Regions from separate parts of the Ideonella azotifigens genome, predicted to be linked through region 1. Evidence: riboswitches for the same ligand, from Rfam matches in the RefSeq annotation. Region 1 holds a riboswitch; the other holds the start of a gene.
The links. A riboswitch is a leader RNA that binds a small molecule or an ion and turns the genes downstream of it on or off. The one in region 1 is predicted to bind glycine.
Positions count from the first base shown of each region.

Region 2: linked by a shared signal. The riboswitch ahead of LRH25_RS08375 (D-amino acid dehydrogenase) and the one ahead of gcvT (glycine cleavage system aminomethyltransferase GcvT) in region 1 are both predicted to bind glycine.

Region 1 is NZ_JAJNKD010000011.1:195,932-202,836, reverse strand. Features, by position in the region: gene gcvP (aminomethyl-transferring glycine dehydrogenase) at 1-1,879, opposite strand, end outside; gene gcvH (glycine cleavage system protein GcvH) at 1,980-2,354, opposite strand; gene gcvT (glycine cleavage system aminomethyltransferase GcvT) at 2,521-3,666, opposite strand; glycine riboswitch at 3,726-3,851, opposite strand; glycine riboswitch at 3,868-3,958, opposite strand; gene LRH25_RS21845 (hypothetical protein) at 4,010-4,267, shown strand; gene LRH25_RS21840 (NAD(P)/FAD-dependent oxidoreductase) at 4,283-5,968, opposite strand; gene LRH25_RS21835 (hypothetical protein) at 6,046-6,213, opposite strand; RNA gene ffs (signal recognition particle sRNA small type) at 6,395-6,491, opposite strand; gene LRH25_RS21825 (AIR synthase-related protein) at 6,554-6,905, opposite strand, start outside.
Region 2 is NZ_JAJNKD010000003.1:51,558-58,462, reverse strand. Features, by position in the region: gene LRH25_RS08385 (M1 family metallopeptidase) at 1-1,689, opposite strand, end outside; gene LRH25_RS08380 (LysE family translocator) at 1,892-2,518, opposite strand; gene LRH25_RS08375 (D-amino acid dehydrogenase) at 2,556-3,884, opposite strand; glycine riboswitch at 3,937-4,062, opposite strand; gene LRH25_RS08370 (DUF3563 family protein) at 4,254-4,472, opposite strand; gene LRH25_RS08365 (hypothetical protein) at 4,928-5,167, shown strand; gene LRH25_RS08360 (hypothetical protein) at 5,448-5,675, shown strand; gene LRH25_RS08355 (hypothetical protein) at 5,685-6,047, opposite strand; gene LRH25_RS08350 (hypothetical protein) at 6,235-6,396, shown strand; tRNA gene LRH25_RS08345 (tRNA-His) at 6,760-6,830, shown strand.

The DNA of each region.
Region 1 (6,905 bases):
TGGCGTCGCATTTCACGACGACCACCTGCATGCCGACCATCATCGCGCTGGCCGGGTTGGTGCCGTGCGCGCTCTCGGGGATCAGGCAGATGCGGCGGTGGGCTTCACCGCGGCTGGCATGCCAGGCCTGGATGGCCAGCAGGCCGGCGTATTCGCCTTGCGAGCCGGCGTTGGGCTGCAGGCTGATGCCGGCGTAACCGGTGGCTTGTGCCAGCCAGGCGCAGAGCTGCTCGTTCAGCAGCGCGTAGCCGGCCAGCTGGTCGGCCGGGGCAAACGGGTGGATGTTGGCGAACTCCGGCCAGGTGATGGGGATCATCTCGCTGGTGGCGTTCAGCTTCATGGTGCACGAGCCCAGCGGGATCATGCTGCGGTCCAGCGCCAGGTCCTTGTCCGAGAGCTTGCGGATGTAGCGCAGCATCTCGGTTTCGCTGTGGTGGGCGTTGAAGACCGGATGCGTCAGGAAGGCCGAGCTGCGGGCCAGGGCGGCCGGCACCAGCGGCGCCACGCCGGCTTCGAACTGGTCGAAGGTGGGCAGCGAATTGCCGTGGGCGAACAGGGCCCAGATCGCCAGCAGGTCGGCGCGCGTGGTGGTCTCGTCCAGCGTGATGCCGACCGAAGCGTCGCTCGCCTTGCGCAGGTTCATGCCGGCGGCGCGGGCCGTTGCCAGAATGGCTTCCGTCTGGCCGGCTGACTTCACTTCCAGCGTGTCAAAGGCTTCTTCATGCGCCAGCGTGGCGCCCAGTTGCTTCAGGCCGGCGGCCAGGATGGCGGTGTAGCTGGCCACGCGGCGGGCGATGCGCTTGAGGCCATCCGGGCCGTGATAAACGGCGTACATGCTGGCGACGACGGCCGGCAGCACCTGCGCGGTGCAGATGTTGGACGTGGCCTTTTCGCGGCGGATGTGCTGCTCGCGGGTCTGCAGCGCCAGGCGATAGGCGGGCGCGCCGTGCGCGTCCACGCTCACGCCCACCAGGCGGCCGGGCAAAGAGCGCTTGAATTCGTCCTTGCAGGCCAGGTAGGCGGCGTGCGGACCGCCAGCGCCCATGGGCATGCCGAAGCGCTGGGTATTGCCCAGCGCGATGTCAGCGCCTTGCTCGGCCGGGGCCTGCATCAGCGTCAGCGCCAGCAGGTCGGCCGCGACGATCAGCAGGCCGCCCTTGGCGTGCACGGCATCGGCCAGCGGCTGCAACGCGCGCACCCGGCCGGTCACGCCGGGGTACTGCACCAGCGCGGCAAAGCATTCCTGCTGGCCGGCTTGCTCGGCCGGGCCGACGACGACCGTGATGCCCAGCGGCTTGGCGCGGGTGCGGATCACTTCCAGCGACTGCGGCAGCACGTCGTCTGCCACGAAGAAGGTTTCGCTCTTGCTCTTGCCCACGCGGGCGGCCAGCGTCATGGCTTCGGCGGCCGAGGTGGCCTCGTCCAGCATCGAGGCGTTGGCCACGGCCATGCCGGTCAGGTCGGTCACCAGGGTCTGGAAGTTGACCAGGGCTTCCATGCGGCCTTGCGAGATCTCGGCCTGGTAAGGCGTGTAGGCGGTGTACCAGGCCGGGTTCTCGAGGATGTTGCGCAGGATGACGCCGGGGGTCAGCGTGCCGTGGTAGCCCTGGCCGATGAAGCTCTTGAGGCACTGGTTCTTGCCAGCGATGGCCTTCAGCTCGGCCAACGCCTGGGCTTCGGTCAGCGGCGCGGGCAACTGCATGGGCGCGCTGCGGGCGATGCTGGCGGGCACCAGGGTTTCGATCAGCGCACGACGCGAGGCCGCGCCGATCACGCTGAGCATCGCAGCTTCGTCCTCCGGCGCCGGCCCGATGTGGCGGGCGACGAACTCGGCGTTGTTTTCAAGGGCGTCCAGGGGCGCGTGGGCGGACATCAGCATGGCAGCGGGTCTCGGCGGGGCGGCCGCGGTGGCGGCAGGGGAAAGGCGGGAAGGTTCGGCGGCGGATCGCGCCACCGAACCCGGCAGGATCAGCGCGGGATCAGAGCGTCTTCAGCAGCGCGTCGTACGAAGGCGCATCCATCAGCGCTTCGAACTCGGCCATGTCCGACACGTGGACCTTGAAGAACCAGCCGTTGCCCATCGGGTCGGTGTTGGCCAGCGAAGGATCGGCACGCAGCGCTTCGTTGACTTCGACGACTTCGCCGCTGACCGGCATGTAGATGTCGGCCGCGGCCTTGACCGACTCGACCACGCCGGCGATGTCGCCCTTGGCGTAGGTCGTGCCGACCTCGGGCAGGTCTACGAAGACCACATCGCCCAGGGCATCCTGCGCGTGCAGCGTGATGCCGACGACGGCGGCTTCGTGGTCCTCGATGTTGATCCACTCGTGATCGTTGGTGTACATGGTCGTCATGTGTCGGGCTCCGTGGTGTGGCGGGAGAAAGAATTCAGGAACAAACAAAGGGGGAGGCGGCAGCACGGCGGCGCCGTGCCAGCGCGCAGGTTAGATCGGCGGGGCGGGGCTGTCCAACCCCGGATGGGGCAGGTCGCAAGCCCGCCTCTGACCGATCTCGCTGCGCTCAGCCGCGGTAGTAGCGGTTCGGTGTGAACGGCGTGGCGGCGACCGTCATCGGCAGCCGCTTGCCGCGCACTTCGGCGAAGACTTCGGTGCCCACCGCGGCCTGCGCGGTCGGCAGGTAGGCCAGCGCGACCGGCGTGTTCACGGTCGGGCCCAGCGTGCCGCTGGTCACGGTGCCCAGCTCGGTGCCGTCTGCCGAGAACAGCTTGGTGCCTTCGCGCACCGGCGCCCGTTCCTTGCCGACCAGGCCCACGCGCTTGCGCGCCGCGCCTTCGGCGAACTGGCGGTCGATGACCGCGGCGCCAGGGTAGCCACCAGCGCGCGCGCCACCAGCACGCCGCACCTTCTGGACGCCCCAGGTCAGCGCGGCTTCGACTGGCGTGGTCGTCGTGTCGATGTCGTGGCCGTACAGGCACAGGCCGGCTTCCAGGCGCAGCGTGTCGCGCGCACCCAGGCCGGCAGGCTTCACTTCCGGCTGGGCGAGCAGTTCGCGGGCCAGGGCGATGGCGTCGTTCTCGTGCACCGAGATCTCGAAGCCGTCTTCGCCGCTGTAGCCCGAACGGGTCACGAAGCATTCGGCGCCGGCCAATGTGAACAGGCCGCCGGTCATGAAGGTCAGCTTGGCGACTTCGGGGTTCAGGCGGGAGAGGGCGTCGACCGCCTTCGGGCCCTGCAGCGCCAGCAGCGCACGCTCGGGCAGCGGCCTGACTTCGCAGCGGCTGCCAATGCGGGCCTGCAGGTGCGCGATGTCCGCGTCCTTGCAGCCAGCGTTCACCACCACGAACAGGTCGCCGAAGCTGGCTGCTCCCTTGCCGGCCGGGCGGGTGATCATCAGGTCGTCGAGGATGCCGCCTTCGTCGTTCGTGAAGAAGGCGTAGCGCTGCTTGCCGGGCGCCAGGTCGATCACGTCCACCGGCACCAGGGTTTCCAAAGCGGCGGCCGCGTCGGCGCCGATCAGGCGCAACTGGCCCATGTGCGAGACGTCGAACAGCGCGGCCGAATCGCGGCACTGGCGGTGCTCGGCCATCAGGCCGGCCGGGTATTGCACCGGCATCGCGTAGCCGGCAAAAGGCACCATGCGGGCGCCGAGTTCGAGGTGCAGGGCGTGCAGCGGGGTCTGCAGCAGGGTGTCAGGCGTGGAGCTCATGCGGGGTCGTCTCTTCAGGTCGGCGCTTGGAGGGCGGTCTGGCGAATCTCTTCATCCAATAGGCCCTCCCTGTCCGCTTTACCTGAGAGATTGACGGCGCCGTTGATAACGGCCACCGCTTGCCCCTTCGGTGGACGGGCTCATGGCCTTGCAGCCATCACCCGCCTCTCTCCAGTGAGGAACGCCCCGCGTGTTACGGCAAGACGCTTGTCAGTCCTTTTGCCTGAGCGTTCGAGGGTGTGCCTCTGCGCCTTCGGCGGCTCCGGGTGGAGCTCTCTCCTAACAAGCTGGGCAGTGTAACCGCAGCCGCGCGTGGCGCCAGCGCCGTGCGATAGTCCCGGCCGTGCCAAGAATTGACCAAGACCCACATCAAGACCGTTATCAACCGACCTCGCGCCGCCAGCGCCTGGTCGTCATCGCCGTCACGGCAGCCACGGTGGTGGTGCTGTGGCTGCTGCTGATTTATCGGCCGGGTGGCCACTACACGATTTACGACCCACCCAAGCCAGCCTGCAAGCCCGGCCAGACGATCGATTGCGTGGGCGGCAAGGCCGACGTGCTGTTACTGCCGGCCACGCCGGCGTCCGCCAGCGGCGGCTGAACGCTCGCGGAGGCTTCAGGCCGTAGCCAGCATCGCGCGGCCCACGGCCTCGGCGACCTCGATGCCGTCCACGCCAGCGGACATGATGCCGCCTGCATAGCCCGCGCCTTCGCCGGCCGGGAACAGGCCCTTGACGTTCAGGCTCTGGTAGTCCTTGCCGCGTGTCATGCGCAGCGGCGAGGAGGTGCGGGTCTCGACGCCGGTCAGCACCGCGTCTGGCATCGAGAAGCCCTTGATCTGCCGCTCGAAGGCGGGCAATGCCTCGCGGATTGCATCCAGCACGTAGTGCGGCAGGACGGGGCGGTCCTTGGCGGCCAGCTCGGTCAGCTGCACGCCGGGCTTGTACGAGGGCTCCACATTGCCGAGCACGCGGCTGGGCTGGCGCTTGATGAAGTCGCCCACCAGTGCGGCGGGCGCCACGTAGCCGCCGCCGCCCAGTTCGTAGGCGCGAGACTCCCAGACGCGCTGGAAAGCCATGCCGTCCAGCGGGCTGACGGGCCCGCTGCCCGGGATCTGCCGGTAGTCAGCCGGGTCAATGCCGACGACGATGCCGGCGTTGGCATTGCGCTCGTTGCGCGAATACTGGCTCATGCCGTTGGTCACCACGCGCTCGGGCTCCGAGGTTGCGGCCACCACGGTGCCGCCAGGGCACATGCAGAAGCTGTAGACCGAACGGCCATTGCTGGCGTGGTGCACCAGCTTGTAGTCGGCCGCGCCGAGGATGGGATGGCCGGCATTCGTGCCGAAACGTGCCCGGTCGATCACGCCTTGCGGATGTTCGACCCGGAAGCCAATGGAAAACGGCTTGGCTTCCATGTAGACGCCGCGCTCGTGCAGCATGGTGAAGGTGTCGCGCGCGCTGTGGCCCAGCGCCATCACGACGTGGTCCGAGCGCAGTGTTTCGCCGGAGGCCAGCGTCACGCCGCGAATGTGGCGCTGCTCGCCCTCGCCTTCGATCAGCACGTCGGTGACCCGCTGCTCGAAGCGGATCTCGCCGCCCAGCGCGACGATGTCGGCCCGGATCTTCTCGACCATGCTGACCAGCCGGAAGGTGCCGATGTGCGGCTTGCTGACGTAGAGGATTTCCTCGGGCGCGCCGGCCTTGACGAACTCGTTCAGCACCTTGCGCGTCAGGTGGCGTGGGTCGCTGATCTGGCTCCACAGCTTGCCGTCGGAGAAGGTGCCGGCGCCGCCTTCGCCGAACTGCACGTTCGACTCCGGGTTCAGCTGCTGCTGGCGCCACAGGCCCCAGGTGTCCTTGGTGCGCTGGCGCACTTCCTTGCCGCGCTCCAGCACGATGGGGCGCAAGCCCATCTGGGCCAGGATCAGCGCGGCGAAGATGCCGCACGGGCCGAAGCCGACCACCAGTGGGCGGTGCTTGCCGCCGGCCACGGCGTCGGCGGCGAAATAGTCTGCCGGCACATGGCCGACAAAACGATAGGAGGTGTCCGGTGAGAGCCGGATGTGAGGGTCACCCGCATGCTTTTGAAGCACGGCGGCTTCATCAGCTTCTGGCGCCAGCTCGCAGTCCACCGTGTAGATCAGCACGATGGCCGATTTCTTGCGCGCGTCATAGGCGCGCTTGAACAAAGTGAACCGGCTCAGTGCCGTGTCCGCAACGCCCAGCCTGGCGACGATGGCCGGACGCAGCGCGTCTTCGGCATGGTTCAGCGGCAGGCGGAGCTCGGTGATCCTCAGCATGGTGCAGGTCTGCGGTGGCGGTCAATCAGGCCCTGGCGCAGGGCCAGTGACACCACCGGCAGGCCAGGGCGGGGGCTTTAGCCGCCCTTCTTCGCGCGCTTGCCGGCGCTCTTCTTGCTGCGGGTGTGCGAGCCACGTTCCAGGCTCACGCGCTGGCCGCGGTGCGTGGTGACGGTGACACCGCTCGGAGCGGCGGGACGCGGGGTGGCCTTGCGGTCGGCTTCGGTAACGATCTTGTTGCCCATGGTGGCTCCAGTGAAAAAAGAATCAACCCTCGATTAGGCCACAAGCGCCGTGGCTGGCAGCCCGTCTGGCGAGTCCGCCAGGCAAGGTTCAAAGAAAAAGCCGCCGCGCGGAGGGTGCGCAAAGCGGCTTGTTCAAGTGGCTTGGTGTCCTTTTGCTCGAACCCCGCGAGGGATTGGCAAAGGTGACGAGCCTGATCTCGGCACTGGTCACAACAGTTAGGGCTGCTTGGTTCCCCACCTGACCCAGTTGGCCGTGCTTCCATGCGAGGAGGCCCGTCACGACGAATTCTAACCCAGGCCGAAGAGGCGGCCCGGGCCCCGACCAGGAAATCCGGCGCTCTTAGCGCAGTTGCAGGTCGTCGTCGCCAAAGCGCACGTTGATCGGCTCGATCAGCACCTGCTTGCTGGCGCTGGCTTCGACCACGCCGGCGACGATCGCATCCACGCCCTGGGCCTTGGCGATCTCGACGGTGCGCTCGGCGTCCCCGGCCTTCACGAACAGCGCGAAGCCTGCGCCCATGTTCAGCGTGGAATAGGCCTCGCGGTCGTCTTGCTTGGCGTGTTGCTGGATGAACTTCAGCACCGGCGGCACGGCGGGCACGCTGTGGATGCGGTAGCTCAGGCTGCTCGGGTGGCGCAACAGCTTGCGCCAGCCGTGGCCGGTGATGTTGGCGCAGTAGTGCATGGTCACG
Region 2 (6,905 bases), on a different contig from region 1:
CGCGGCCTGGAGATCGCCAATGGCGGGGTGGCGGAATTTCCAGCGGTCGTAGTAGATCTTGAAGGAACGCGCCAGGGCCTCGCTGCCGATGAGCGTCTCCAGTTCATGGAAGGCCGTGGCGCTGCGGCCGTAAACGCTGCCGTAGCTGTTGCTGGAGAGGCGGTCCCAGCTGTTCTCGCCGGTGCCGTCCGCCGGCTCGCCCAGCACCGAGAAGAGGCGCTCGACCTCGAACGTCGGTGCTTCCAGACGCACGCCCAGGCGCTGCATGCCGCGGCTGCTGAGCGAGTTCAGCTGGCCGCGCCCCTGGATCATGCGCATGTCCCAGAACTCGTTCATGCCTTCGTCCAGCATCGGCTCCTCGAACTCGTTCGAGGCCAGGATGCCGTAGAAGTAGCCGTGGCCAAACTCGTGGATGGTCACGAAGTCCAGGCCGTAGGCATTCGCAGTGCCGGGGCTGAGGTCCTTGTAGCCCTCGGCGGTGAAGAAGGTGGGGTACTCCATGCCACCCGCTTCTTCTGCGTTGTACGGCGGCACCACGGCGGTCACCGTCTTGTACGGGTAGGCGCCCAGCGTCTGCGAGAAGTAGGTCAGCGAATCCAGCGTGGCCTTGAGCACCGGCTGCGCGTTGTGCGCGTACTCGGGCGGGAACAGCACCCGCACCTTGACCGGAGGGCTGCCAGGGCCGGACCAATCCGCCTCCAGCGGCGTGTCGAAACGCTTGTCGGCGGTGAAGGCGAAGTCATGCACATCGCCCTGCACATAGCGGTGGGTGACCCAGCCGTCCTTTTCCACCGGGGCGCCCTGCAGCTCACCCACGGCGCCCACCGTCACGCCCTTGGGCACGGTGATGGCCACGTCGTACTGGCCGAAGTCGGCGTAGAACTCGCTGTGCAGGTGGAACTCGTGGGCATTCCAGCGCGGCGCGGTGGCACCGCGCTCACCCGGCAGTTCCAGCACCGCCATCTTGGGGAACCACTGGCCCACCAGGTGGAAGCTGCCGAAGTAGCCGGTGCGCGCGATGACGCGCGGCAACTGGTCGAAGAAGTCAATGTCCAGCTGGGTGCTGGCACCGGGCGCCACCGGCTGCGGCAGGTCCAGCCGCACAACGGTGTGGTCGGTCTCCGGGCCGTTGTCCGGGTGCACGAAGTACCAGGGCACGGCAGCGCCGGCCTGCTGGACCTTTTTCAGCTCGATGTGGCCCCACTGGCCTTCGTTTGCATCCACCTCGCTGCGAAAGCCGAAACCGAGGTTGCGCTGCTCGCTGAAGAAGGTGCTGCCCTGCCCTTCGAAGCCGTTCATGTACAGGTGCAGGTAGACGGCGCGCACCTCGCGGTCGCTGCGGTTGCGCCAGGTCATCTGCTGCTGGGCTTCGATGGTGTGTTTCTCCGGGTCCAGCTTGGCCTGGATGCGGTAGTCCACAACGCGGTCGGACAGCGTGGCCGCGCCGGGCTGGCGTGGGCCGCCCCAGGCACCGGGCGCACTGGGCTCGCGCACCATGGCCGCATGTGGCGAGGCCAGCGCAATGCCGTCGGGCGACGGTGGCACGAGGGCCGCGCTGGCAGCTGCGGGCGCCGCGGTCGCCGCGGCGCTGGTGGCGCCCGGCGGTGCGGAGGGGTGGCAGCCTGTCAGGGCCAGGCCACCCAGGACCAGCGCCGATGAGGCGGCCAGTCCGGTCAGGAGTCTCGACATGCGCATGAGCTCAGTCTTCGAGTTGGTTGGGGTTGAGTCCGGGATTGGGCAAGAGGCCGGATGTTAGGCGTCCGCGCTGGCGAGGCGCCGCGCAGCCGGCGCGGCGGACTGTAGGAAGGCCTTCGCCGAATGAGCCTCGGTTGCGACAGGATGCCGCTGGCGCCGACCAGTTGCAGGCTGGCGCGACGAACTGCAGAAGCGTTCAGCCCAGCGTCCAGCGCGCCAGAGAGACCCACTGCCACAGGGCAAACCCCAGCAGCAGCAGCGCCGAGGCCTGGTTCACCCGGCGCCGCCAACGCACATCGAAGCGCTGGCGCAGCCGGCCGACGACTGCCGTCAAGAGCCACCACCACAGCGCCGAGCCACAACCCACACCGAGGATCATCCAGCCCGGCGAAGCCGGCTGCGCCGAGCTGCCGGCCAGCGCGCCGAAGATGGCCAGGAAGGACAGGATGGTGGCGGGGTTGGAAAGCGTCAGCAGGAAGGTGCCGGCGAAAGAGCCCAGCAGGCTGCCGGCGCCGGGCGCTGAAGCCGCGCGCTCGGCCACCGGCGCCTGCCAGGTGCGCCATGCGAGCCAGGCCAGCACCGCGCCGCCGACGAGGGCCAGCGGCACGCGCGCGCCGACCAGCCAGTCGATCACCAGCGTGACGCCAAACGCGCCCAGTGCGCCATAGCAGGCGTCCGCCGCGGCGGCGCCCAAGCCGGTGGCCAGGCCGGCGGCCTGGCCCTGGTCCAGCGTGCGCTGGATGGTCAAGAGGCCAATGGGCCCGACCGGCGCGGCGATCGACAGGCCGACCAACATGGCCTGGCTGAAAAGTGAGATGTCCATCGACCAATGTTAGAGGCCGACAGACAGCGGGCCCCACTCAGGCCGGTTGCAGCGACAGGCTTTGCCTGGCCGGCAGCGGGCCGCAGAAGGCGAAGTCGACCTCGGGCCGGCGGCCGTCGATCAGCTGCGCGAGCGCATGGCCGGAGCCCGCACCGTGGGTCCAGCCCAACGTGCCGTGGCCGGTGTTGAGGAACAGCTTGCGCACGCGGCTTTCGCCGATGTAGGGCACGTTGCCGGGTGTCGCCGGACGCAACCCCGTCCAGTAGCTGGCCAGCTCGGGCCGGCTCACGCCGGGGAAGAGTTGCAGCGTGCGGCGCACGATGGCCTCGCAGCGCACCGGGTTCAGCGCCAGGTCGTAGCCGTTCAGCTCGGCCGTGCCGGCAATGCGCAGGCGGTCGCCCTCGGGCGAGGTGAAGCGCGAGAAGACCAGCTTGTACTCGTCGTCGGTCAGGCTGACCTGCGGGGCCTTGGCGGCGTCCAGCACCGGCAACGTGGCCGAATAGCCCTTGGCCGGGTAGATGTCCAGCGTCAGGCCGGCTTGCTTGGCCAGCTGCGGGCTGAAGCTGCCGGCGGCCAGCACGTAGGCGTCGGCGCTCAGCACCTCGTACATGCCGGTTTCGTTGGCGAACTCCACGCCGGTCATCTCGCCGCCTTCGCTGCGCAGCTTCTGCACGCGCACACCGTAGCGGAACTTCACGCCGCGCTCGGCAGCGAGTGCGGCCAGGCCGGTGGTGAACTTGTGCACGTCGCCGGATTCGTCGGCACTGGTGTAGGTGGCGCCGGCCAGCTGCGGTGCGATGTGGGCCATCGCCGGCTCCAGCTTCACGACCTCGTCGCGGCCGATCACCTCGCGCTCGCAGCCCAGTTCGCGCATCACGCGCGCCGGCTCCACCGCCAGGTCGAACTCCTGCTGGCTGGTGTAGAAGTGCAGGATGCCCTTGGTGAGATGGTCGTACTGCAGCCCGGTCTCGGCGCGCAGCGCCTGCAGGCAGCTGCGGCTGTAGGTGCCCAGGTTCAGCAGCTGGATCATGTTGCGCCTGGAGCGCGCGGCCGGGCATTCCAGCAGGAACTTCAGGCCCCAGCGCCACTGCGCCGGGTCGGCCCGCAGGCGGAACAGCAGCGGTGCGTCTTCCTTGCCCAGCCACTTCAGCAGCTTCAGCGGCGCGCTGGGGTTGGCCCAGGGCTCGGCATGGCTGACGGAAATCTGGCCGCCGTTGCCGAAGCTGGTTTCGCGGGCCGCACCAGCATTGCGCTCCAGCACGGTGACCTCATGCCCGGCCTGCGCCAGGTACCAGGCCGTGGACACGCCGATCACGCCGGCGCCGAGAACGATGACTTTCATGGGAAAGCGCTTTCTTTCAGGCAAAAAGAAAGGGGCAGTGGCCGAAGCCTTGCGATCTGCTCGCAAGATTCCGGCCACTGCCCCCACTGTCCTTTTGCCTGAGAGATTCACGCCGCGGTTCCCCGCGGCGCTTGCCCCTTCGGCGGCTGCCATCGGCGAAGCTTTCAAGGCCTGCCGTGCAACGCTCTCCAGTTTGTCGAGATGGTTCCAGTCTTTGGGCCTGAGCGTTCTGAGGGGTACGCCTTCGGCAGCTTCAGCAACAAGTGCTTCGGCTTCTCCTGGAAGAAGATCAGTTTACAGCGGGCGACGCGGCACGGGAGCCGCGGGACGCACCGGCGCGGCAAATGCCGCACGGAAGGCGCCCAGGATCGCCAGGATCAGGTCGGAACGCATTCAGTGGCTCCAGCTCATCATGCTGAGCTGCGTGTGCGCGCTCTCGACGGTGCCGCGCTCGAGCCGGCGAATGCGCCGCTCCAGGTCGCCCATGTCGACGGCTTGCGACAGGTAGCGCTCGTCGTCTTCACGGCTGGCGTCCTGGCCGCGTTGCGAAGGGGTAGTCAGTTGGGCGATGAAACGCCGGACAGTTGCGTAGGTGTTTTGAACGGAGGTCATGGTCTGTACCCTTTTTGGGGCTGATGGAGGGCCATCTCTCGGAGCGGTGGCTCCGGACAGCCCGGTTTGGTTTTTGTATGCAATGTAGTCTAAGGGTTTCCACTCAATCGTGCTGGCGAGGGATCGGTTAACAAGGCCCTAGAAACGGCCGCATTTCACGACGCAAAGCCTTGTTTTCATTGGCAAAACCGCCTTTTCACCAGACCAGATCCAAAGTGCCTTCGCATCGGGTTATGCACAAACAGCATGACTTTGACATGCCGCCCAGCACCGCTCACTGAGTGCCCCAATCGCAGAACGCGAAACGCGAATTCGCTGCCGGCCACCGACGTTTCGTCAGCAAATCGAACCTTCTGCACGGCCAAACCGGCAACTCGTCGCATCCCGGTCGCACCGCAGGCCGCGGCTTCCTAAAGTCCACTCATCGACACCCCGAACCGCACCAGGAGCCCACCATGACCGCCACCGCCACCCGTTTCGCCGCTGCTTCCAACGCCGCCCGCGCCGGCTTCGCCGGTCTGACCGCCGTGGTCACACTGACGGTGCTGGCGGGCGTGACCCACATCGCCGGCCAGCAAGTCCAGGACGTGCAGTTGGCCCAGGCCCGCAGCAACGCCGCGACGATGCTCGCCAGCGCCGTGCCGGCCAACGAAATGCCGCTGCAGATCGTCGTCGTGACCGGCAAGCGGGTCTGACACCCAGTCGCGTCGATCCCGCGCCGAGGGCCCCGCACTGCGGGGCCTTTTTCGTTGTGGCGCCGAACGCCAGCGGGCCGCTGCAGCAGCCGGTCGACGCACCACTGAGTAGACGTCCCGGTAGACCTTCTCCACACAGTTCAGCCGCTGCCGTTCATCCCTGCGGGCAGCAGTTTGGCCAGGCGCTGCGGCAACTCGTCGCATCCCGGTCGCAAGCGCAAGCGGCGCTGCCTAAAGTCCACCCATCGAAACACGATTTGCAGCCCAGCAGGAGCCTCAAATGACCACCCCCAACAGCACCGCCAACGTCAACACCCGCGAATTCCAAGCCAGCTCGAAGGCCGCCCGCACCGGCTTCCTCAGCCTGGCCGCGATGGTGACCTTCAGCGTGCTGGCCGGCATGTCGCAGATCGCCAATGCCCAGGCGGACGATGCGCTGGTCGCACAGGCCGCTTCGCAAGGCGCGGTGCAGGTCGTCGTGGTCTGCGGCAAGCGCAGCGCCGTCTGAGCCAAGCGCTCAGCGAAGTTCCTTCAGCAACTGCTTCAGGCGCTTGCGCCCTTCTGCATTCGTGCCGCGCCAGACTTCCTGCGCCAAGGCCAGGAACTGCTGCTCGGCGGCACTCGGCGACTGCGGCACATGCTCGCCGTCCAGCCAGCCCAGCGGCTGCTCGCACGCCACCTCGATCTGATGCGCCAGCTTGTCACCGATGGGCCGGCTGCTCTTGATCTGGCTCCACATGCTGGGGCTGATCTGCAGCTGTTGCGCAAAGGCCTGCTCCATGCCCTTGGGCGGCACGCCAGCCCGCATCTGCGACTCGGCATAACGTTGAAACAAGGCCAGCACGTTCTGGCGGCGATTCACGGTGAGGTTGTCTGACACGAAAGCGGTTGTGGCGGCGAAGACACGATCTGGAACACAAAGATTGTCGCACCCGCTTGACGCAGAAGTGAAGACTCTTTACAGTTCACCCATTCGCTGCTGAGTGGCTTCCACTGCTCACGGCACCGGAACCTTCGGGTTCCACCGATCACCAGGTCTTTCGTTCCAACCCAACCGAAGTCTCACCGTGAACTCCGCCACCTTCATCGCCAAGCGTTCGCTGCCCCTTTCGGGCCAGTGCACCGGCATGGGTGCAGGGTTTGCAGGCTTGTCTGCAAACGTTTGCGGTTTGAACAGCCAGGCCGGTGATCACAGCCACAACATGCCCCCGGGCGAGGCCAGCGCATAGCGCGTTGCCTCCTACTCGAATCCATCGAGGCCCGGCATCCGAAAGGATCCGGGCCTTGTTGCTTTTGACCTTCTGAATTTCTGTCCCATCACGGGTGTGTTTCGGCAAAACGGCCGAGCAGTGCGCTTTCTCTGTGTGAGAGCGGCCAGGATGTGCGCCACGGGGACGCCCGTGTCGTGCAGCGAGAACACGGCGCAAGCCTTCGGGGTCTTGCGTTCGCGCTGGAGCACAACCGTGATGGGACTGAAGACCCATGTTTCACGAAGCCTTCGTCGAGCTCACGCTTCGAAGGCGGAAATCGGCCGCAAAGATTGGGCGGCACCGGAACCCGTCACCGGAACCTTTCACCAAGTGCGCTCAGGCGTGGCCGTAGCTCAATGGCAGAGCCGTGGCTTGTGATGCCACTGATGTCGGTTCGATCCCGGCCGGCCACCCCTGAGCGCATCGCGCTTTCACCCCAAAAACAGGAGGACATCATGAAGAAGTACAACCCACAGGCGGCTGAAGCC